3 regions of the Chitinophaga sp. XS-30 genome follow, and region 2 is predicted to be linked to each of the others. Evidence: riboswitches for the same ligand, from Rfam matches in the RefSeq annotation. Region 2 holds a riboswitch; each other region holds the start of a gene.
The links. A riboswitch is a leader RNA that binds a small molecule or an ion and turns the genes downstream of it on or off. The one in region 2 is predicted to bind thiamine pyrophosphate.
Positions count from the first base shown of each region.

Region 1: another riboswitch for thiamine pyrophosphate. It lies ahead of FW415_RS14600 (universal stress protein); the one in region 2 lies ahead of FW415_RS09255 (TonB-dependent receptor).
Region 3: another riboswitch for thiamine pyrophosphate. It lies ahead of thiS (sulfur carrier protein ThiS); the one in region 2 lies ahead of FW415_RS09255 (TonB-dependent receptor).

Region 1 is NZ_CP043006.1:3,552,525-3,560,549, reverse strand. It holds gene FW415_RS14610 (fibronectin type III domain-containing protein) at 1-2,366, opposite strand, end outside; gene FW415_RS14605 (hypothetical protein) at 2,564-2,785, shown strand; TPP riboswitch at 2,956-3,052, shown strand; gene FW415_RS14600 (universal stress protein) at 3,181-4,002, shown strand; gene FW415_RS14595 (cation-translocating P-type ATPase) at 4,051-6,639, shown strand; gene FW415_RS14590 (glycoside hydrolase family 76 protein) at 6,771-7,883, opposite strand; gene FW415_RS14585 (RagB/SusD family nutrient uptake outer membrane protein) at 7,922-8,025, opposite strand, start outside.
Region 2 is NZ_CP043006.1:2,238,588-2,246,612, forward strand. It holds gene FW415_RS09240 (M20 family metallo-hydrolase) at 1-681, shown strand, start outside; gene FW415_RS09245 (GNAT family N-acetyltransferase) at 678-1,259, shown strand; gene argH (argininosuccinate lyase) at 1,356-2,687, shown strand; gene FW415_RS09255 (TonB-dependent receptor) at 2,823-5,189, opposite strand; TPP riboswitch at 5,356-5,449, opposite strand; gene FW415_RS09260 (single-stranded DNA-binding protein) at 5,634-6,020, shown strand; tRNA gene FW415_RS09265 (tRNA-Met) at 6,426-6,500, shown strand; gene era (GTPase Era) at 6,615-7,487, shown strand; gene der (ribosome biogenesis GTPase Der) at 7,511-8,025, shown strand, end outside.
Region 3 is NZ_CP043006.1:938,259-946,283, forward strand. It holds gene FW415_RS03920 (pyridoxal phosphate-dependent aminotransferase) at 1-1,122, opposite strand, end outside; gene dnaN (DNA polymerase III subunit beta) at 1,409-2,527, shown strand; gene FW415_RS03930 (sterol desaturase family protein) at 2,931-3,767, shown strand; gene FW415_RS03935 (hypothetical protein) at 3,803-4,057, shown strand; gene FW415_RS03940 (lipocalin family protein) at 4,166-4,654, opposite strand; TPP riboswitch at 4,746-4,844, shown strand; gene thiS (sulfur carrier protein ThiS) at 4,898-5,101, shown strand; gene thiC (phosphomethylpyrimidine synthase ThiC) at 5,240-7,090, shown strand; gene FW415_RS03955 (thiamine phosphate synthase) at 7,113-7,691, shown strand; gene FW415_RS03960 (hydroxymethylpyrimidine/phosphomethylpyrimidine kinase) at 7,825-8,025, shown strand, end outside.

The DNA.
Region 1 (8,025 bases), 1.3 Mb from region 2:
TTGGGCCGTATCGAAGGCTCCGCCGGCGTGGTCAGTACCGGCGCTTTCATCAGCATCGGGCTGAAAAAAGACGGCTCGGGATAGGTGAAGGGGAAATCGATCTGGGCCTGACGGAACTGCATTTCCAACTGGTCCGTCCAGCCAAAGGCCGTATCGGCATGCCGCTGTACATTGAAATTGGCCGCACCGCTCCAAAAATGTACAAACTCTCCCATGTTCAGCGCTCTTTCATACTTGCCGTTACGCTGGGGGAAATATTCCGCCAGCAACACAAAATACCGGTTGAGGCAGGCGCTGCTGTCCGACTGGCTGTAGATGGGATAGAACCAGTTTTTGAACCATTGGGTGCCGGCTCTCGGAAAATCGTCCACATTATTCATAAAATCGGTGTAAGCGGATTGTTCATCAGCCGTCCAGCCCATGCGTTTGTACACATCATACACAAATATCTCGGCCCATTTGCTGTCTCCCCATATACCGAAGGCCGGAGAGCCATCCACCCCATGCGCGGCAAATTCCACCACATGCCCGATCTCGTGCGTAGTAGCGCCCAGGTTCCAGCCGCTCCTGTCCGTCCACACCCCTCCTACATCGGAAACGTTCCGGTAATCATGGTCTGCGCCGAATACGGTAGCCGGGTGCCCACCGGAGTATGTGGCGCCATGGAATATCAGGTAAAGCGTCGGATCGCTGAAGGTGCCGTAGTTCTCCTTCACATAGCTCCATACACCGGAGAAATCCTCCTGCATCCAGGTAATGGAGGGGCTGACGGCTTCATCATAATACACACTGATCTCGCCATCCTGATACACACGATCCAGCAATTTGTTATGCTGGAACCAGTGTTCCTGCCAGGTTGCGGGCGAAGCGTTCGTTGGCGTGGTGGCCTTTACATGGGCATATGCTGAATTTCCGTAGGCGTTCTCCGCGCGCAGCCGATAGTAATATGTTGTGAAGGGGGAAAGCTCCAGGGAATGGAAACGGGTATTCTGCGGTTTGATCTCCCGGGAATAGTTCCAGTTCAGGCTGTCTGTTGACCTTTCGAGTTTGTAAATCGTTTCATTAACAGCATTATCCGTCCAGTTCAGCACGATCTGGTTGCCGGATACAGCCTGCGCCGTGAACCCGGACGGTGCTGCGGGAGCCGAGGTATTGAGCGTGCCGCTGCCTGTACCGAACAATTCCAGTTCTGTCAGTTGTGTGATGGAACTGCCGCTGTTGGCGGTCACGCGCAAACGGTAATAGGTGTACGAATTTGTATTCGGGAAACTGAACAGCCGCCGTTGCCGCCTGCCGGTGAATTTATGCCCGGTCTGGGTATTGAGCATTGTCCAGCTCGTGCCGTCCGTTGAACCTTCGAACGTCCAGTTCCTCGGGTCGCGGTCCGGCGCATCATTTCCCGAAACGATGGCATACTGGCTCACCACCGCACCGGCGGGCAGGTAAAACCGCATCCAGGTAGTGCTGGCCCACGCCAGGTATTTGCTGTAAAGATCGTTGTCGATAAGCTTTGCGATGCCCTCCCCGCCGGTTGTATTGTGTTGATCGCTGATCACACCTTCCGTAAAATCGGTGATATCTGCCAACACCGGTGCGCCGGTAGTGATCACGCTCGCGGAAGCGGTGGCTGCGGAAGTGCCTGCGGCATTCTGGGCCCTCACACGGTAGATATAGGGCGCGGACGCACTGAGGTTGCTGTCCGTGTACTGCTGCACATTCGCTGCGGTGACCACGGCAGTCTGAAACGCAACACCATCCATACTGCGCTCGATCACAAAACCGGTTTCATTGGTAGAATTGTCCGTCCAGCTGAGGCTGACCCGCTGGCCGGATAAAGCGGTGGCGGACAGATCATCCGGTGCTGTGGCCACTCCCGTGGCCCAAAGCTCCCATTCCGCCAGCTGGGTATCCACGCTGCCGTTGTTGCCGGTGATATTCAGCCGGTAGTGCAGGTAACTCACGGAATTGGAAAAGGGAAAGGTGCGCGTCTGCAAACGTGCGGTGAACAACTGGTTCGTCTGGGTGTTAAGCACCGTCCAGCTGCTGCCGTCATTGGAGCCTTCCAGCGTCCAGTTCTTCGGGTCACGGTCCGCATGATCATTCCCGGAGGTAAGCGTGTACTGGTTAACGATGGCGGGGTAAGCGGACTGGTAGCGGATCCATAAAGCGGTTTGGCCGCCGGTGAAATACTTGGTGCTCACGCTGTTGTCTATCACCCTGGGATAGTTCTCGTTCGCATTGGTGTTATTGTACTGCGCGGTAAGGATACCGCCGTTGTCCGTAATGTCCGCCTGCGCGGAAGCCTGCATAACGCCGCATAGCAGCATAGCGCAGCAGGCAGTGCTCTGTAAAATTTTCAGGTTCATAAAAACGGGTTTTAATGAAGTGATGATGGAATAGGGCAACACGGGTTCAACAATCTCATGCTGCTATAATTTCCTGAAATTTCCGGGTCAGCGTTGTCAACAGAAAGCAAACAGATTGTTAACAGAACTTAAACCGGCGGCTAAATTATTGGGATACAGGCACAATGATTGCGACATTGTCAGCAAAACCTTGTCAGATGCGTACATTCCATATCAGTTATCATCAGCACGACGTAAAAGTAGAGCAACAGGAGGAAGCGCTTTTCACGGTGCATTTACCCGATTTTACCATGCGCTTGCAACTCCGGCAGGATAATGAAGGGGCGAATCACTGGTTTGAAGAGAACCGTGACAATGAAACGGCAGAAACCCGGGGTATCGGGCAGGCGATAGAAACCTATCTGGCCAAAAGCAACTAACTCCGCTGTCTTCCGAGGCGGCATAATGGGTATTTTTATCGCCGGATGTGGAAAATATTGCATGGCTGCGTCACTCATTGCATTTTCCCGGAATATTTACCGGGCGGTAAATCTGCCTTCTGTCTAACAACCATATTTCCGGCATTATTCTTCGATATATTCAGACAGAAGTTTCTTGAAAGGGGTGGTCCTGAAGAAGGATCTGAGAACAAACCCACATTACCTGATCTGGATAATTCCAGCGTAGGAAAAAAAGAAACATCTGAAGAGGTTGTCTCAACAGAGGCGGCCTCTTTTTTTATACTGCAGGAATAAAAATAAACACCGGGGCGCAATGGTGATAAGGTCTACCTTTGTAGCAATCCATCTGACCCGTAAAAAGTAAATATGAACTGATGAAATCTATCCTGATCCTTACCGATTTTTCAGATGCCGCATTTCACGCGGCGGAATATGCCTGTGCGCTGGCAACACAGATGCAATGTGAAAAGGTAGTGCTGTACCATGCTTACCGGAGTTTTGTTCCCACAACGGACCTCCCGGTATCCCCGGTGAAAGACAGCGGGCAGCTCGGCCGTGAGAGCCTGCTGCTGCTGGAAAAGCTGGCGGAACGGTTGCAGGGCAAGCTACCTGGGGACACGGAGATCATCCTGCGGACGGACGATGTGGTATTGCCCGAATCGCTGAACGAGATATGCCGGCGGGAAGGAACGGAACTCGTGGCGATGGGTATTACGGGAAAATCCCGCCTGGAAAAGATGCTGATCGGCAGCACGGCGATCGATGTGCTGAAAAGCAGCGATTACCCGGTGCTCCTGGTTCCTCCCGCGGCTTCCATAGCGGCGGTAAAGCATATCATTTTTACCACTGATCTCGATGATACGGCGGAAGACACCCCTCTCCCGCTGCTTGAACAATTGTTCGGGTCCCTGCAGGCGCAGCTGTGGGTATTGAATGTAACACCGCCGGATAAGGGATATGATCCGGAAACGAAAAATCAACTGGCAACGCTTCATGCCTTGCTTGACCGTTTTGCGCCTGCTTATGAATTTATAGATGAACATGATGTTGTGCGGGGTATCATGGGATTTGCGCAACAGAAAGATACTTCCCTGATCGTAATGGTGCATAAAGACCAGGGGTTGTTCCACAGCAGCATTACCCAAAAACTGGCTTACCGGACGCTGACGCCTGTCATTACCTTCCGGCAGCGTTGATGATCGCTGTCATCATCAGGCAGGAATATTGCAGTTAATTTGCGATCAATGAACAGCCGCATGGATACCCTTGAATTTTCCCCTCATCAGCTGCGACCGGATGAACTGGGCAGCCGGTTAAAGACTGATATACGTCATGGCCTCACGGATGACGCTGCCGCAGCGCGCCTGGAAGAATATGGCCCTAACGCCATTGAAAGCCGTGAAAGGATCTCCCCCTGGATGATATTGCTGCATCAGCTTAAAAGCCCGGTAGTGTACCTGTTGCTCGTAGCGGCAGCCATGTCCCTCTTCTTCCGGGAATGGCCGGATGCCATCGCTATCGGCGTGGTGATCCTGCTGAATACGGCCATCGGGTTCATTATGGAGTTACAGGCAGAGCGGTCTATGAAAGCGCTCGAAAAGCTGACACGCCAGGCCGCCAGGGTATTGCGGAACGGGAAACTGAAAGAAGTGCCGGTGGAAGAGATCGTACCGGGGGACATCGCGTTCCTGGAGGCCGGGGACATGGTGGCGGCGGACGGAAGGATCGCCGATGCCACAGACCTTCAGGCGGACGAATCCGCACTCACCGGGGAGTCCGTACCAGCGGAAAAATCCCCTGAGCCCGTGGAAGCGGAAACCCCGCTCGCCGAGCGCACCAATATGGTGTACAAAGGCACTTTCATCAGAAAAGGCAACGCACATGTGGTCATTACCACTACCGGTATGCAAACGGAATTGGGCCATATTGCCACCATGGTGGCCGGTGCGAAAAAAACGGCAACACCGCTGGAGAAGAAACTGGAAGGCTTCAGCAAACGCCTGATCGGCATCACCATTGTGATCGTGCTGCTCATTTTCGTAGCCGGGCTGCTCAATAAGGTACCATTCATGGATATGCTGCAAACCTGCATCGCACTGGCGGTAGCGGCCATACCGGAAGGATTGCCCATTGTGGCCACGCTGGCCCTCGCGCGGGGCATGATGCGGATGGCCCGGCACCAGGTGATCGTCAAAAAACTCTCCGCCGTGGAAACACTGGGCGCCGCCACCATGATCTGCACGGACAAAACCGGCACGCTGACGGAAAACAAAATGGAAGTTACCGCCGTGGTGCTGGATGAAAAAGAAATAGACCCGGAGAACGGAACAGATGATGCGCCCGGGCTTGATCTGCTGCAACGGGTGGCCGTGCTTTGCAACAATGCCTCACTGGAAGGGGAAACCGGCGACCCGCTGGAGCTGAGCCTCCTGCAATTCGCAGGGAGGACCGGCGCCGATATCAGGAAAATGCATGCCGCATTTCATAAAAAAGCAGAAGCGCCCTTTAATTCGGATACCCGGGTGATGGGCACCATCCATCAGGGAGAAAAAGGATATTTCATCTCCGCAAAAGGCGCCACGGAAAACCTGGTGGATTATTGTTCCCATATCTTCCGCCGTGGCGAAACAGCGCCTTTCCCTGATGCGGATAAACAGCGGTGGCTGGATTTGACCGACAAGCTCGCAGCCTCCGGCCTGAAGCCCCTGGCCTTTGCCATGAAGGAAACCGACCGGCAGGAAGATGATTTTATGCAAAACCTGGTGTTCCTGGGGATCGCGGGATTCCTTGATCCTCCGCGTGAAGGTGTGCAACAGGTAATCAGGGAATGTCATACCGCGGGTATCGGCATTATCATGCTCACGGGAGACCATCCCGCCACCGCCGCCAAAATCGCCAGCCAGCTGGGTATCAGCAGCCATGAAAATAACGGCGCTATCAACGGTAAGGATATGGACGGCCAGCGGGACAAATGGCTGCAATCTTCCGTATTTGCGCGCGTCAGCCCCAAACAGAAACTGGACCTTGTGGAAGCGCTGCAACAGCAACATCATATCGTAGCCATGACCGGTGATGGTGTGAATGATGCGCCCGCGCTGAAGAAAGCGGACATCGGCATTGCCATGGGCATACGCGGCACGCAGGTTTCCCAGGAGGTGGCGGATATGATCCTGAAAGATGATGCCTTTTCTTCCATCGTAAAGGCGATCAAACAGGGCCGGATCATTTTCGAGAACATCCGGCGGTTCATCATCTTCCTGCTGTCCTGCAATGTGAGCGAGCTGCTGGTGATCGGGGTGATCGCGCTGCTGAACCTGCCGTTCCAGCTGGCTGCATTGCAGATACTGTTCATCAACCTGGTCACCGATGTGCTGCCTGCAATGGCACTGGGCTTCACGAAAGGCGACAATACGGTGATGCTGAAGAAGCCGAAAGACCCGCGCCAGCCGATCGTTGATAAAAAGCGGTGGATCTCCATCTGGGTATATGCTGCCGTGATCGGCGGCAGCGCAGTGACCGCCGCATTCGCAACAGATGGTGCAACGAACAATGCACTGTTCTTCACACTGATCTTTTCCCAACTGCTGCATTCCTTCAATATGACCACCGGCAGAGAGAAATTCCTTTCCGGCCCGGTGGTCCGCAATACATATCTCTGGTTCGCCAATTTGCTGAGCATCGGCCTGACGCTGCTGGCGCTGACCATTCCTGCCGTAGCAGAAGCCCTGCAACTGGAACAGATGGCATGGCGCAACTGGGGCATTATTGCCCTCTGCAGCGCCGGATCGCTGGTGGTCATACGGTTGCTGAGGAGCCTGAAGATCGTTGCCTGAAACAAAAAAGGAGCTGTACCCAAAGTAATGCCACGGAGAATCGCGTCAGCGAAAATGCGCTCCATCAGCTATCCGGATAAAACCGGTAGCATTACTTTAAATACAGCTCCTTCATGCTGCCTGCACCCGCACTACTCTGCAGGGGGGCAAACCTGCATCAGCATCACAGCGCTGCTGGCCTCGTATGATTGTACCACGCCGCCCGGGCAAGGCACTTTGTAATTCCTGTAAGTGATCCCGCGCGTGGCATCGCGGTTTCCCCAGGCGGTGTTGATATTGTGCCGGACCCAGGGCAGATATTGCGCCTGCCCGCCTTCGTTCACCAGCGTCATCAGGTAATGGCCGAAGATCGCCTTCAGCACACCCTGTTCGTTCCAGTCCCCTTCCGCCGGAAGAATGCCATCGGCATCACACATCACGTTCTTTGTATAATCGGCTGCCTGCTTCGCGTTATCCAGGTAGGACTGCTCTCCCGTAGCTTTGTAGAGCATTACGGCTGCGCCGATGAATGTGCCCTGGTTGTAGGTGTAATCAGACCAGCCTTTGTTGCCGTTGACATTGTTGTCCGCTACCCTTCCCTTTGCGGGGTCGTACAGGTTGGCGAGGCCCCAGCTGTAAATGCTTTTGGCTTTGTCCAGGTAAGCGGTTTCGCCAGTGATGTCATATAAGGTCATGGCAGCGATCACCGTGGGGTAGTTGATGCAGGAATTTTTCCCTGTCTTGTTAAAATCCCACCACATGCCCCCGCCTTCAGCATCATAAGATTCGTCCCATACCCGCTGAAAACCTGCAATGGATGAGGCCAGGTAGTCTTCATTGCCGGTGATCCGGTGCGCACGGGCCAGGGAAATGATCCACCACATCATGTCGTCATGGATGAACCAGACGGTCCTGTTATTCCAGTTGAACTTGTCGTACCGGTTATAACCGCCCTGGTAAACATCTGTGATCATCGCCAGGTGGGCAGGGTCTTTCGTGCGTTTCCAGGTATTCATCACCAGGTCCCAATACACGGCCTGCGTCCATATGGAACCGATATCCTTCCTCTCTGTTGTGGAATAATAGAGCTTGTCTTTCGTACTGTAAAATACGGCGTTGAAAGTATTGAACGCCGCATTGGCATCCTTCGCTGTATAGGATACTACGGGCAGCGGCGGCGGCTCCGGTGAAGGGCCTCCGCCCGTATCGCTTTTGCTGCACGACAGGGAAGCGAAGGCAACCAATAAAAGAAACATCTTTTTCATCCGTCTATTGTTTGAATTTACATCTCTGCAAATCGGGTTTACCAACCCGGGTTCTGTACAAGCTCCCGGTCGTTATTCACATCATTTGATGGTATGGGAAAGAAATAATGCCTTCTGTTGAATACGCGGGTTTCAAACGGTA
Region 2 (8,025 bases):
GTGGCCATTACCGCGGAAGAAGAGATCAGTGGCGTGAACGGCATCGAAAGCATCCTGCATCTGCTGCCGGAGCCAGCGCTGGCCATCGTAGGCGAACCTACGAAAACAGATCTCGCCATTGCCGAAAAGGGATTGATGGTGCTGGATTGTGTGGCGCATGGCAAAGCCGGGCATGCCGCCCGTGACGAAGGAGAGAATGCGGTGTACAAAGCGATGGATGACATACAATGGTTCCGGACCTTTCAGTTTCCGAAGGTTTCCGAAGCGCTGGGCCCCGTGAAAATGAGCGTGACCGTTATCCAGACGTCCAATAAAGCGCACAATGTGGTGCCTGCGGAATGTTCTTTTGTGGTGGATGTGCGCGCAACGGACCAATATACACTGGAAGAGATGCTGGATATCATCCGCGCCAACGTGCGGTGCGATGTAACGCCGCGTTCCATGCGCATGCGCCCTTCCTTCATTCCGAAAGACCATCCGCTGGTGCTGGAAGGCCTGAAACTGGGGAAGCAGCTGTACGGTTCGCCTACCACATCTGATCAGGCACTGATCCCGGCGACCTCGGTAAAGGTCGGGCCCGGTGATTCCGCCCGCTCACATACGGCGGATGAATTCATTTATCTTGACGAGATCCGCCAGGGCATCGATACTTATATTAACTTGTTATCCGGATTGATATGAATTTTGAACCGGTACTGGAAAATAAACGCGTACTGCTGCGGCCCATGCAGGCATCTGATATGGATGCGCTGGAAGCTGTAGCCCTGGAGCCTTCACTGTGGGAAGTTGGCGCCGGCTGCATCCGGGACCGGAAAGAACTGGAGGAATATGTGCAGACGGCGTTGAAGGAGCGGGAGCAGGGCATTTCCATTCCGTTCACGGTGATTGATAAAACGAACAACAGGGTAGCAGGCAGCACACGTTTTGCCGCCATAACGCCCGCGCATAAACGAGCAGAGATCGGTTACACCTGGATACATCCGGATTTCCAGCGTACCGGCCTTAACCGCGCGATGAAATATGCCATGCTGCTGCATGCATTTGAAGTAATGGGCCTGAACAGGGTGGAGCTGAAAACGGATGAAAGGAATGAAAGATCGCGTAACGCCATGCTGGGCATCGGTTGCCGGCAGGAAGGGATATTGCGGCATCATATGATCACCTGGAACGGATGGCTGCGCAACTCGGTGTACTTTTCCATACTGATAGCAGAGTGGCCGGAAATAAAGGAAAGGATCTTTGCGAAATACGATCTTTAAAAAATACTGTGATGAAATTGAGCATGATACATTTTATCACAGGGTCATGTTAATGCGAAGTACCAGCTGACCCGTAAAAAAATAAACTATTGACGGATGAAACTATGGCAAAAAGATAAAGCGGCGCTGGCCGCGGTAGAGCAATTCACCGTGGGGCGGGACCGGGAAATGGATGCTTACCTGGCAAAGTTCGATGTGCAGGGCTCGCTCGCGCATATCACCATGCTGGCATCCATCGGCCTGCTCAGCGAAGCGGAGCTTGACGTGCTGCAAAAGGAGCTGAAGCATATCTACAGCGAGATCGCCGCCGGTGATTTTGTGCTGGAAGAGGGGGTGGAAGATATACATTCACAGGTAGAGCTGCTGCTGACCCGCAGGCTGGGAGAATCCGGCAAAAAAATACACAGCGGCCGCTCCCGGAACGACCAGGTGCTGGTGGACCTCAGGCTGTTCCTGCGCAGTGAGCTGGAATCCACCGTGCAGGAAACCAAAATATTATTTGATCTGCTGCAGTCGCAAAGCGAAGCGTATAAACATCACCTGCTGCCGGGCTATACGCATCTGCAGATCGCTATGCCTTCTTCCTTCGGGTTATGGTTCGGCGCATATGCGGAAAGTCTTGTTGATGACCTGCTGATGCTGCATGGGGCTTACAAAGTGGTAAACAAGAACCCGCTCGGCTCCGCTGCCGGCTACGGCTCTTCCTTCCCGCTGAACCGTACGATGACCACCGAACTGCTGGGATTTGAATCACTCAATTATAACGTGGTGTACGCCCAGATGGGCCGCGGCAAAACGGAAAAACTCGTAGCCTTTGCCCTCGCCGGCATCGCCGCTACGCTGTCCAAAATGGCTATGGATGCCTGCCTGTTCATGAACCAGAACTTCGGTTTCATCAGCTTCCCCGATGAGTTGACCACCGGCTCGAGCATCATGCCGCATAAAAAGAACCCGGATGTATGGGAACTCATCCGCTCGCATGCGAACAAATTGCAGGCACTGCCCAACGAAATAGCCATGATGACGGTGAACCTGCCATCCGGCTACCACCGCGATCTGCAGCTGCTGAAAGAGAACCTGTTCCCCGCGTTCACTACCCTGCGCAATTGTTTGCAGATGAGCAGGCTTATGCTGGAGAACATCCGCATCAAAGACGATATCCTGAAAGATGATAAATACCAATACCTTTTCAGCGTGGAAGTGGTGAACCGCCTGGTGCTGGAAGGCACGCCTTTCCGGGAGGCTTATAAACAGGTAGGGATAGACATCGAGAAAGGGAATTTTTCACCGGATACAGACCTGCGGCATACGCACGAAGGCAGTATCGGCAATTTGATGAACGATGCTGTGAAAGCGCAGATGGATGAGGTTTTAAAAGGCTTTCCGTTTGAGAAGGTGCATATGGCGATAGACAGGCTCGTGAAATAAAACATTCGTAAAAAAGCGGGGCCGTCTGGATTTCTAGACGGCCCCGCTTTTGCGTATTGCCTGTTTAAGTTTTCATCTGCATGATCGGTTTTGCTTTTGGCACGCTCACTTGTTATACCGGGTAAACCGGCCTTGCTACAGACCGATCTTTACTCCCGCCATAAAATTGAAGCCAGCCATCGGAAAATAGTAGTTATCCGCTTTCACAACACCACCATCAATATACCCGTACGTATAACCGTTCGGCTCATATTTCTCGGAGAAAATATTATTCAGCATCAGCTGAAGTCCCAGTGACCGGAAGAACTGCTGCGGCACGGTATAGTTGATGCGTACATCGTTCACAATAAAGGCATCCAGGCTGCGCTTTTCACTGGAAGTATTGTCCAGGAACTGGCGGCCCACGTATTTGCCCACCCAGTCGAGCGTAAGGCCGCTCACCGGCCGGTAGCTCACCGTGTACCCGGCCACCAGATCGGGAGAGAAAGAGATATCCGTATCCTCATATGTTACCGGTTTCTGCCCGCCATTATCCCAGTCGTCCAGGTACTCCGTAAAACCGGAGATGCGGTTGCGGCTGAAAGCGATGTTTCCCGCCAGGGTGAGCTGTGTGAGCAGGTTGTAATGCCCATTCAGCTCAAGCCCAAGGCGGTAGCTTTTCGGGATATTGGTCCTCGCGTAAGCGCCGACGTCATTGATCCTGCCCGTCAGCACCAGTTGATTACGATAATTCATGTAGTACACATTGGCCTGCAGTCCGGCTTTGCTGTTTTGCAGCACATAACCGGCTTCCAGGTTGCGCAGTGTTTCGTGTTTGGGCACTTCCTCCAGTCCCGCTTCGAAGTCATCCCGGTTAGGCTCTTTATTGCCGATGGCATAGGAAGCATACACATGCTGCTGTTCATTCAGCCTGAAAGACAAGCCGCCTTTGGGGTTGAAGAAATTGTAGTATTGGTGTTGGAAGATGTCAGGATTGTTACGGAAGCCGTTCAGTTCATAGTTGACGTGACGGTATTGCACATCAGCGAATATTTTCAGTTTATCCGTTACCGATAGTTCCCCTTTCCAGTAGATGTTCGCGTCTGTTTTGAAGGCATCCAGATCGTACCATTTCCGGTCTTTATCAAAACCTCCGTGCTGCGCCCAGATCACTTTACCGTAGTGCTTGCCGTCATACCGGTTCAGTGCGCCGCCCAGGCTCCAGTTGAATTTGCCGGCTGTGCGGTTGAAGGAGAACACGCCGCCATAGAAATGATTGTCCAGCCACAGCTGGCGGATAAGGTCCGTTGTGGCAACGGGCGCGCCGTTGTATATGGGATCTTCCACACCGAAATCCGCGTAGCTTTCCCCGTCACGGTAATTCTCGTAGTATCCGCGGCCGCGGGTGTAATGCAGGCCGATGTTGAAGTTGAGTTGACTGTTGATGGACTGGTTCAGGAAGAGCTGGTAGTGATCCTGCTGATAGTTGTCCGTTTCGTTGTCATACGGTTCGCCGGGTTTGTTGGCGCCGCTGGGGTTGTAGGTCCGGTTGCTGCGCAAAGTGGCCGAGTCTATCCCGTTCCAGGCCTGGTAGGTTTTTTCCTTTCCGGAAAAAACGTTCAGGCGGATGGCTGTTTTAGCGGAGATGTAGGCGGCGGAGGTGTAGAAGGAGCGGAGATCGGAAGAAGCCCTGTCGATATACCCGTTCGAGGATATTTTGGACAGGCGCGCGTCCAGGGTGAAATGCCCGTTGATCAGGCCGCTGCCGGCTTTGACCGTATGTTTCCAGGTATCGAAGGAGCCGTAGCTGTTATCGATCCCGCCGTATGCGGTTTCGTTGTACTCATTGGTGCTGAGGTTGAGCGACGCGCCGAAGGCCCCGGCTCCGTTGGTGGACGTGCCTACACCGCGTTGCAGCTGTATGCTGTTGACGGAGGAAGCAAAATCCGGCATGTTCACAAAGAAAGTGCCCTGTGATTCGGCATCGTTAACGGGAATACCGTTGACGGTCACATTGATGCGGGTGATGTCCGATCCGCGCACCCGCAGGCCGGTGTATCCAACGCCCGCGCCCGCATCTGAACTGGTCACCACGGAAGGAAGCTGGTTCAGCAGCATGGGAAGGTCCTGCCCGAGGTTTTGGCTCGCAATGGCCTCTTTGTTCAGTTCGGACCTGGTGAATGGCGCATCCCTTCCGGCGCGGAGACTGGCGATCTCTACCGGTTTTACGAAAAGCCCGGTTTCTTCCAGTGCGAAATCATATTGTGTTTTTTCCGAAGCTGTTTGGCGGAGGGTCTTGTATCCGAGGAAGCTGGCCTGTATGATGTAAGCGCCGTTGGCCGGAGCGGCAAGGCGGTATTGTCCTTTTGCATCGGTATAAGTGCTGCCGCCTTTGGAGAGGGTGATGGTAGCGCCCTGCAGGGGCCGTCCGGATGACTTGTCCGTTACCGTACCGGTGATGACCGTTTGGGCGTGAACGAGCGTGGAGAGCCCGAGCAACGCCAGAAGCATCATTCTTTTCATCTGTTAATATTTTATCTCTTTTTTGTAGCCGGATGGAGCCCTGCATACACATATGCTATGCAAGGCTTCATCGTATTTCCTTTTTTATTCACATATTTCGAATAACGAAATAGCAGCAACTGCACATCAATGCAGCACTGTCAACTATCGCCATAAAGAGGTAAGGAAAATGATCGCTTACCTTTCCTAACCGGCATTACCCGGTCCAGGTTCAACGGGTCTGATCTCAGCCTGATAGTAAGGCACCCCGAGGTGAAAAAGGGATTGAATCCTGTTTCCAGTGTAAAGGTAGACCGATGGAAGGAATAATGGCGGATTTTTTTTTCGTTTCAGTTTTTTTGCTAACTTTATTGCTGTTGCCCGATGACATACTTCTCCATGTTTTTAATATCAGCAGAGATCATTTTGAGGAATTTATTTGTTAACCAAAACAATCATTATCAGATGATCAAACTTCAAATCATTGGCTACCTGGGCAGGAATGCCGTGGAGAAGCAGGTGAACGGCAGGGCCGTTCTGAATTTCAATGTTGCGCATAATGAGCGCTACAAGGATGCGCAGGGTGTACAGCAGGAGCGTACGATCTGGGCGGAATGTGCGATGTGGGCGCCTAACGGCGTCGGGCCTTACCTGTTGCAGGGTACGTATGTGTTCGTAGAGGGCACACCGCATCTTGAGTTGTACAACACTGCCGCCGGTACGCCGGCCACATCCCTGAAACTGCGCGTGACGGGATTGAAATTGCTGTCCGGCGGGGGGAGGTCCGCCACAGAGGAAAAAGCGACCATTCCCGATGTGCCGCAACCGGAAGAAGAACTGCGGTTTGAGTAGATGAAGCGGGCATGTTTGGTGTAACCGGTTGAACATCGAAGGTCATCCGGCTGCGTAGATGAGGCCGGCATGTTTGGCGTATCCGGTTGAACATCGAAGGTCATCGGGCTGCGTAGATGAGGCCGGCATGTTTGGTGTAACCGGTTGAACATCGAAGGTCATCCGGCTGTGTAGATGAAGCCGGCATGGTTGGCGTATTCGGTTGAACATCGAAGGTCATCCTGCCCATGCAAAATGCAAAGATGAATGGTAATGGCTGTTTTAACATCTGGCGGGAGAAAAAGGAACCGGATCTCTGAAAGCTGCCGCAGGCCTTGCTTTTCAAGCAGATAGAAAAATTTTTTTTCTTAAAATGCGCAAAAAGATTTGGTTGCGTTGAATTTTCGCTTACCTTTGCACCCACATTGCGAGGTAGAGCAGAGGTAGCTCGTCGGGCTCATAACCCGAAGGTCAGGGGTTCGAATCCTCTCCTCGCTACCAGAGAGAAGCAGAGATACCAATCATCACTTCTTCAAAAAACTAAAAAAGCCGAAGCTAATTCGGCTTTTTTTATTTGTACTAAATTGCACCTGTGCTGAAAACAAAAAAGATCGTATGCACCGCGCCGGTTTCGTAAATATCTTCGGTAAGCCAAATGCCGGAAAAAGTACCCTGCTCAACGCTTTGTTGGGCGAGAAGCTGGCAATTGTGTCCCCGAAGGTGCAAACAACGCGGCATCGCATTACCGGCATCCTCACGGAACCGGGATACCAGGTCGTGTTTTCGGACACCCCCGGCATCATCGATCCGAAATACAAGCTGCACGAAAAAATGATGGGCGCCGTGCGTTCCGCGCTGGAAGATGCGGACGTAGCGCTCCTGCTCATGGATGCACGCGACAATCTGGAAGAATGCCTGGAACTGTTCAGCTCCCTGAAACTCAAAGCCACCTGCCTGCTGGTGGTGAATAAAATGGACAACCTGATGCAGGAGGAGCTGGACAAGCTGCTGGAACGCTGCAACGCCTGGGGCAAAGCCAAGGCCGTAGTAGCGATATCGGCCCTGCAGAAAAAAGGACTGGACGTTTTGATGCAGCAGATCGTCAGCCTGCTGCCCGAAAGCGAGCCGTTCTATCCTGAAGACACTCTAACGGACAGGTCTACACGCTTTTTTGTGGCGGAAATGATCCGTGAAAAGATATTCCATCTCTTTGAAGAAGAAATACCGTACCATACAGCTGTAGTGGTCACCCAGTTCCAGGAAAAGCAGACACTGACCAAGATATCCGCGGATATCGTGGTGACCCGCGAGACGCAGAAAGGCATCATTCTCGGGGAGAAGGGCAAGTCCATTCGCGAGATAGGCTCACAGGCCCGTGCAGACATCGAAAAGTTCCTGGACCGTAAGGTATTCCTGGAGCTGCATGTGAAAGTACGCGGCAAATGGCGGGATAACGATCTCTACCTCCGGGAATACGGACTGATTTAACGACAATTTTAAAAAACAATAACATGCCTGGTTTTACAGTAGCCATCGTAGGGCGCCCCAACGTGGGAAAATCTACCTTGTTCAACCGACTGCTGGAGCAGCGGAAGGCCATTGTGGATGACGTGAGCGGCGTTACGCGCGACCGGCAGTACGGTATTGCCGACTGGAATGGCAAAACCTTTAATGTGATCGATACCGGCGGATTTGTAGCCAGAAGCGAAGATGTGTTCGAACGGGAGATCCGCAAACAGGTGAAGATCGCCATGGAAGAGGCCAATGTATTGCTCTTTATGTGCGATGTGACCACGGGTATCACGGACCTGGACGCAGACGTGGCGGACCTGCTGCGCCGTTCCAGCAAACCGGTGTACCTCGTTGTGAATAAAGTGGATAATCACGAGCGCCAGATGGAAGCCGCGGAATTCTACGGCCTGGGCTTCGAACATGTACATTTTCTCTCCTCCATGTCAGGCAGCGGTACCGGCGAGTTGCTGGACGAGATCGCAGCATTGATCCCGGAGGAAGACCAGGCCGGCGG
Region 3 (8,025 bases), 1.3 Mb from region 2:
TTTTGCTTCGTCCAGGATGTAGGAGGTCACAGCAGCCTGGTCCGCCAGTACGGTGCCGGCGGCGGTCTTCTTGCCCACCAGGTCCAGCTTGATGGTCAGGTAAATAGCCGCCTGCGGCGCGATGGCATCCACGGCGTGACCGGCCTTTTTCAGGGCATCGAAGCCTTCATAGATCTTCACCAGCCTTTCTTCCACTTCTCCCTTGAAATGCGCGAGATATTTGTTCACGGCCTCTTTCTGCACGAGGTATTTGGCGGCGGCTTTCTGTTCAGCCATAGGGCTCCAGGCGCCAACGTGGGAAAGGATGGCTTTCATCTTGCTCATGACGTGCTTCGGGCCCAGTGCCCAGCCCACGCGCACCCCTGTACCCGCAAAGGCTTTACTCATGCCGTCGATGAAAACGGTGTAGTCTTTCATCTCCGGGCGGAGGGATACGGGGTTGTAGTGCTGGGTTTCCCCGAAGGTGAGCACCCAGTACATCTGGTCGAACAGCACGTACAGTGGTTTTTCACCGGCGCCGCGGGATTTGTTCTCTTCCAGCACCATATCGCAGATATCTTCCAGTTGTTTTTTACCGAAGGTGGTGCCTGTGGGGTTCTGCGGAGAGCAGAGCGCCAGCAGGGTAGCACCTTTCAGCAGCGGCTTCAGCTCAGCTGCCGTGGGCATGAAATCATTTTCCACTTTGGTTTCCAGCACTACGTGCTCCCCTTCCATGAAATGCGTGTAGTGATTGTTGTTCCATGACGGGGTAGCGTAGATCACCTTCTCGCCACGGTCTACGATCGTGCGGTAGGTGGCATATATAATGGGGCGGCCACCGCAGGAGATCACGATCTCGCTGGCGGGATCATAGGTCAGCCCTTCCCTTTCAGCAATAAAGTCACCCACGGCCTTGCGCAGTTCCGCAATACCATCCGCCGGGGGATAGTTGGTATATTTATCCTTGTATGCCTGGATGATCTCGTTCTCGAACTCCACCGGGATCGGGAACACCTTGGGGTCAAAATCACCAATGGTGAAATTGTAGATCTTTTCGCCCTTAGCCTGCTTTTCCTTGATCTCTCCGGCCAGTTTGATAATTTCGGAACCTATCAGCGTTTCGGCTAAATGAGACAGTTTCATAACCCCAAATTTTAGTTTTTTATGAATGATGATTTTTGCGCCGCAAAAGTAACCGTTTTATTAATAATTTGAAACAATCACGCCCGGTCTTTTCACTATTTTCAATGAACCGCGCATTTCTACGTGATTTGTCTAAAAAATACCCGTTATTCTGCATTTTTCCGCAAACATTCCGCCCGGCAGGATGCTGGTTGCCTGTTCTGTATGTTGACAAATGCACCGGGGCGGATAACCAAAAGATTTTATCTTTGTTTACTTACATTTGCAACAATTATCAAGTAACCTTATGAAGTTTATCGTTTCTTCCTCTACTTTATTAAAACAATTGCAACAGATCAGCGGTGTTATTAACTCCAACACAGTATTGCCGATCCTGGAAGATTTCCTTTTCCTGATAGACAAGAATGAGCTCACCGTAGTGGCAACGGACCTGGAAACCGTTATGAAGGTAAAGCTGGAGGTGGAAGCCAAAGAGAATGGCCGCATCTGTATTCCCGCCAAGATCCTGATGGACTCCCTCAAGAACCTGCCGGATCAGCCGCTGACCTTCAATATCGATCTCAACTCCTTTGCCGTGGAGATCACGTCGGACAATGGCAAGTACAAAGTAATGGGCGAGAACCCGGAAAACTTCCCGAAGGAGCCCGCCGCCGAAGATGCCACCAATTTCACGATGACCGCCTCTGCCCTCATCACCGCCATCAACAAGACGCTCTTCGCCGTGAGCAACGACGATCTCCGCCCCCAGATGACCGGTGTGTTCTTTGAGCTGCAGCCGGAAAATATCACTTTCGTGGCCACCGATGCACACCGCCTCGTCAAATACATCCGTACCGATGTGAAATGCCCGCAGGCAGACAGCTTCATCGTGCCCCGGAAACCGCTGAACCTCCTCAAATCCGCCATTCCCGATAACGAAAGCGAGATCAGGGTAGCCTACAGCAGCAACCACTTCTTTGTATCGCACGACAATGCGCAGATGATCTGCCGCCTCATCGATGCCCGGTTCCCGGACTATAAAGTAGTGATCCCGAAGGAAAACCCCTACCGCCTCACCCTCGTGAAAAGCGACTTCCAGAACGGCCTGAAAAGGGTCAGCGTATTCGCCAACAAAAGCACCAACCAGGTAGCCCTCAGCATCAGCGGCAGCGAATTGCAGCTGTCCGCCCAGGATGTGGACTTCTCCTTCGAAGGTAACGAGCGCATGAACTGCCAGTACAGCGGGGAAGACATGCAGATCGCCTTCAATGCCAAATTCCTCATTGAAATGCTGCATGCCGCAGAAGGAGACGAGATCACCATCGACCTGAGCGCCCCCACCAAAGCCGGTATCCTTCGTCCTGTTGAAAAAGCGGAGAATGAGGATCTGTTGATGCTGGTCATGCCTTTGCTGCTTAACAACTAATCTATCTTTTTCAGATATCAGAAAAGCCTGCACCGAAAGCGATGCAGGCTTTTCTTATGCAGATGCCTGTCATTGATGCTATATTGTACCCTTTTCAAATATCCCGCCTGTAAATTCTCATCTGCCCTCAAATACTCCTGGCACTCCCTTTTTCCTAATCACTCCCCCCGTCTCCCATTAGTTAAACTTATACATTATCAAAACACTCTATCTGACAAACCGCCCGGATTAATTAACAATTTGTTATTATATAAAGTATTCTATCAATGAATTGCTTGATTTTCCCGGAACAAAAAATCCGCTGAAACCCGCTACAATTGGGCGAAATGTCGTAATTTTTCACTGTCGTTGTAACTGATACATGTTCTAACCCTAGCCTACCTACGAAATACCCCTTAAATTTATGATCGACTTTTTTGAACATATTCCATCTTATTACAGAACTGCTATGCTCGTAGCCGGCCTGGTACTGCTATGGGTCATAGAAGGGGTTATTCCCCGCATGCGTTTTTCGGATAAGCATAATAAATACCGGCATGCCGGCACCAACCTCTTTTTTACCCTCACCACCGCAGCGGTGAATCTTGCATTTGCCTTTCTTATTATAAAAGCATCCATGTGGACGGCCCGGGAGCAGTTCGGCCTGCTGTACAGCCTTTCCCTGCCCCTCTGGCTGCATGCCCTGCTGGCTGTGCTGATGATGGACTTCATCGGGGCTTACCTGGTGCATCTCGTACAGCATAAAGTAGCCTGGATGTGGCATTTTCACAAGATACATCATACGGACAAGGAAGTGGATGCCACCACGGCCCTGCGCCATCACCCCGTGGAAAGCGTTTTCCGCGTAGGGGCGTTGTTCATTGCTATTGTGACCATGGGCATACCGGTATGGATGGTGATGCTGTACCAGTCTTTATCCGCCTTCATGAGCCAGTTCAATCACGCGAATATTCATTTACCGCACTGGCTGGACAAAACGTTAAGCTGGATCATTGTGTCGCCGGACATGCACAAGGTGCATCACAGCCGCTATCAGCCGGAAACAGATTCAAACTATGCCAATATTTTTTCGATATGGGACCGCCTCTTTGGTACGTTCGTGACGGTGAAAGATACGGCCAGCCTGCGTTACGGGCTGGATGAATACCAGGATGCGCGGTACAGCCAGATAGGTCCCTTGCTGAAAGCGCCTTTTGAAGAAGTCCCTGACCCTGGCGGACAGGCAAGCTTGCAACAATAGTCATTTATTTTTATCACCTATATAATCGATTCAACATGCCACACACAACAAGTCTCCCCAAGATCGCGGGATACGTTTCAATTTTCATCGGTGTGCTGTCCGCTGCATTCTCTTTTGTGACCAGTTCGCCGGAGGCGGCCATGTACCTGGGCGGAGCTGCCGTGGTAGCCTGCCTTGCAGCCGGAGTGATCGCCCGCAAGAATATTGATGAACTGCAAATGGCCGTGGCGGGGTTATTCCTGTCTATCGTAGGTTGCGCTGTCGGCGCATGGCAGGTCTATAATTTCTAGGTCTGAACAGAGCGGGGCTACAAGTTCCTCTTTTCGGGTGCCGGCGTAAAAACCGTAACCTGATGAAGAAAACCTCCCGAATCCGGATCGGGGAACTTGCCACGCGTCTTATTTTCCCTTACGCTGCCGCGTAAACCGCTCCAGGTAACCCGCCGCAGCATTGATCGGGAAAAGCACCAGCGCAGTATCGTTCAGCGCCCTCACCAGCATGGTGTCAATCGCAGGGCCCGCATTCTCCACGCCCTCTGCATGGCTCCATAATATCAGCGTATCATGTGAAAGTTCCCATTTATCGTACAGCAGCGTATGCATGTTGACGGATACTGCTTTGCCATTCTTCCGCAGCTCGATCCCCTGTAAAATACTGTCTATACCCGGTACCGGCTGTATCCATTTGCCCGGCAGCAATGTTGCATCCACTTCGGCCATTGCTGTATCTGCCTGTGCCTTCAGCGTATCCGGAAATTGTGTGCCCGTATCCAGAGATGGCACCAGGCTGTTGTTCCGCGCACTGTCGCTATCATTCGCCGCCTGCTGTTTTGGTTGACAGGCCGCCAATATCAACGCCAGGCCTGCTATCATACCGGGTTTTATCATACCGAAAATTTATGGGTCAGTTACCGATATATCAAAGATAATGCTAAATGCCGGTCCCGATTTGGAAATTGGAAAACAAGGCCCTAGATTTACATCACTTTAGGGGTGTTCCGGGAAACCGGAACTGAGATGATACCCTCAGTCACCTGATGCAGTTCACACTGCCGTAGGGAAAAGTAAACTGAACTCCTTCTCATCTTCACATCCTTAAAGTTTATTGTTTCACCTAAACTCCTTGCAAACATGGAAGTGCTTGTAAACAATAAACTTTATGCGGTGCAGCCGGAAACAACCGTTACTGCACTCTTACAGTTTATTCAACTCTCATCGCTAAAAGGCGTTGCCGTCGCCGTCAATCAACAGGTAGTCCCGAAAACGGACTGGCCCGGAACATTTTTGCGCCCGGATGACCAGGTGACCATCATACGGGCCACCCAGGGCGGTTGATCCGATCTGTGAGCCGGGCCGCCGGCCGCTGTTCAGCATCGTTGCGTCGCACACTTGTACGGCTGTTCCGCTATGGGCGGACGAAGCATCCTTTTATTCATCATGGCCGGCCAGCGCCGCCGGCACAATACGATCACCATGAAAAACATCATCAGCCGGGAACCCTTCCCCGCGTCAAAAAAGATCCATGTCAAAGGCTCCCGGCACGATATCAGCGTAGCCATGCGGGAGATAACGTTAACGGACACACGTCTGCATGGGCGGCATGGCGAAACAGAACCCAATGCGCCCGTTACCGTGTACGACACCAGCGGTCCATATACCGATCCTGAAGCTATGATAGATGTCCGCAAGGGCCTGCCACGCCTGCGGGAACCGTGGATCAGCGGTCGCGGAGACGTGGACCAGCGCGGTGAGTTCACTTCTCAATACGGCCGCGAACGTCTGGCGGACCCTGCAACACAGCAGCTCCGCTTTGAGCACCTGCGCCTGCCTTACAAGGCAAAACCCGGCGCCAATGTCTCCCAGATGCACTACGCCCGAAAAGGCATCATCACTCCCGAAATGGAATACATCGCCATCCGGGAAAACCAGCGCGCGGAAACGCTTTTCTCCGCCAGCAATGCCCTCTGGCACCAGCATAAAGGCAACAACTTCGGTGCGGGTATGTCCGAAAAATGGATCACACCGGAATTCGTTATGCAGGAAGTAGCCGCCGGCCGCGCCATCATCCCCGCCAATATCAATCACCCGGAAAGCGAACCGATGATCATCGGCCGCAATTTCCTCGTGAAGATCAACGCCAACATCGGCAACTCGGCCGTTACCTCCAGCATAGAGGAAGAAGTGGAAAAGGCCGTGTGGGCCTGCCGCTGGGGCGCAGATACCATTATGGACCTCAGCACCGGCAAACACATCCACGAAACCCGGGAATGGATCATCCGCAACAGCCCTGTGCCCATCGGCACCGTGCCCATTTACCAGGCCCTGGAAAAAGTGAACGGGAAAGCGGAGGAGCTGACCTGGGAACTCTTCCGGGACACACTTATTGAACAGGCGGAACAGGGAGTGGACTATTTCACCATCCATGCCGGGGTGCTGTTGCGGTATATACCGTTAACGGCTAAACGAATGACGGGAATTGTGTCGCGCGGCGGTTCGATCATGGCCAAATGGTGCCTCTCCCATCATAAGGAAAGCTTCCTTTACACCCATTTCGGAGAGATCTGCGAGATCATGAAAGCCTATGATGTGGCCTTCTCCCTGGGAGACGGCCTGCGGCCGGGCGCTATTGCCGATGCCAATGATGCGGCACAATTCGCGGAACTTGAAACACTCGGAGAACTCACCAAAGTGGCCTGGGAACAGGATGTGCAGGTGATGATAGAAGGGCCCGGACATGTGCCGATGCAGCTCATCAAAGAGAATATGGACAAGCAGCTGAAGCACTGCCATGAAGCGCCGTTCTACACGCTCGGCCCCCTCACCACGGATATTGCCCCCGGCTATGACCATATCACCTCCGCCATCGGCGCGGCCATGATCGGCTGGTTCGGCACGGCCATGCTTTGTTATGTTACGCCCAAGGAACACCTGGGGCTGCCCAACCGGGAAGACGTGAAGCAGGGTGTGATCACCTATAAACTGGCCGCTCACGCAGCTGACCTCGCCAAAGGGCACCCTGGCGCGCAGCACCGGGACAATGCCCTGAGCAAAGCCCGCTTCGAATTCCGGTGGGAAGATCAGTTCAATCTCTCCCTCGATCCCGATACGGCTCGCAGCTATCACGATGAAACGCTGCCGGCGGAAGGCGCTAAAGTGGCGCATTTCTGCTCCATGTGCGGCCCGCATTTCTGCTCCATGAAGATTACGCAGGAAGTGCGGGAGTTCGCCGCCGGAAAAGGCGTAGCGGAAGAGGCCGCGCTGTCCGCCGGAATGGAGGAACAGTCAAAAGCCTTCATCCGGCAAGGTGGGGAGATCTATTTGTAACACCGCTATTTAACAGGCTTGCATGATCTGGGTCATTACATCTCCTGAACGGATATACGAAGAAGTGGAGCGCATCAATCAACTGATGACCGTAGCGGACGTGCTGTTGCTGCGCAAACCGGGATGGATGGAGGAAGAATATGCGGCCCTGCTGGAACAGTTGCGCCCTGCCTTCCGCAACCGCATCATGATCGGAGAACAACCGGCCCTCGTGCAGCAATATGGACTGATGGGCCTGCATCTCAGCGAAAAGAAACGGTTGCAAGCCTCGCCCGGGGAGCTATCGGATTATGCAGCTCTCGGTGTACCACTCAGCACGTCCATCCATCGGCCGGTTTGTCCTGGTAAAATGTGGCGGCACCTCTTGCTGGGCCCGGTGTTCGACAGTATTTCCAAACCCGGTTACGCCGGTAACAGCGCCGTGACGAAGAACATCCCGTCCAATGCGGTAGCCATTGGCGGGGTAAATGCGGCAAATGTTGGTACGGTGCGGTCCATGGGATTCAGCGGGGCTGCGGTGCTCGGCGCCATCTGGCAGGAACGTTATGATCCGGCGGAGGTCTATCGGCAGATCAAAACAGCCTGGGTGGCAGGCCGCTGATGGGCACCGGTAGCGGGACAAAGTAAATCGCTGCCCGGGTAAGCAGGCATCTGTCCGCTTACCTGATCTGCCGGACTAAGCCATCATGGCAACCGGGAGCAGGTTATACAACATCATTAAACAACCGCGAAGTATGCGCAGGCAAACAACAAAACCATACGTCATGAGCCTTGCCGGCCTGGACCCTTCCGGCGGCGCCGGGCTGCTGGCGGATATCAAGACTTTCGAAGTGCATGGGCTCACCGGCTTTGGCGTCTGCACCGCGTTAACGGTACAAACGGACAGCGAGTTCCTGGGCGTGGAATGGGTGCCGGCGGACAGGATCATTGCCCAG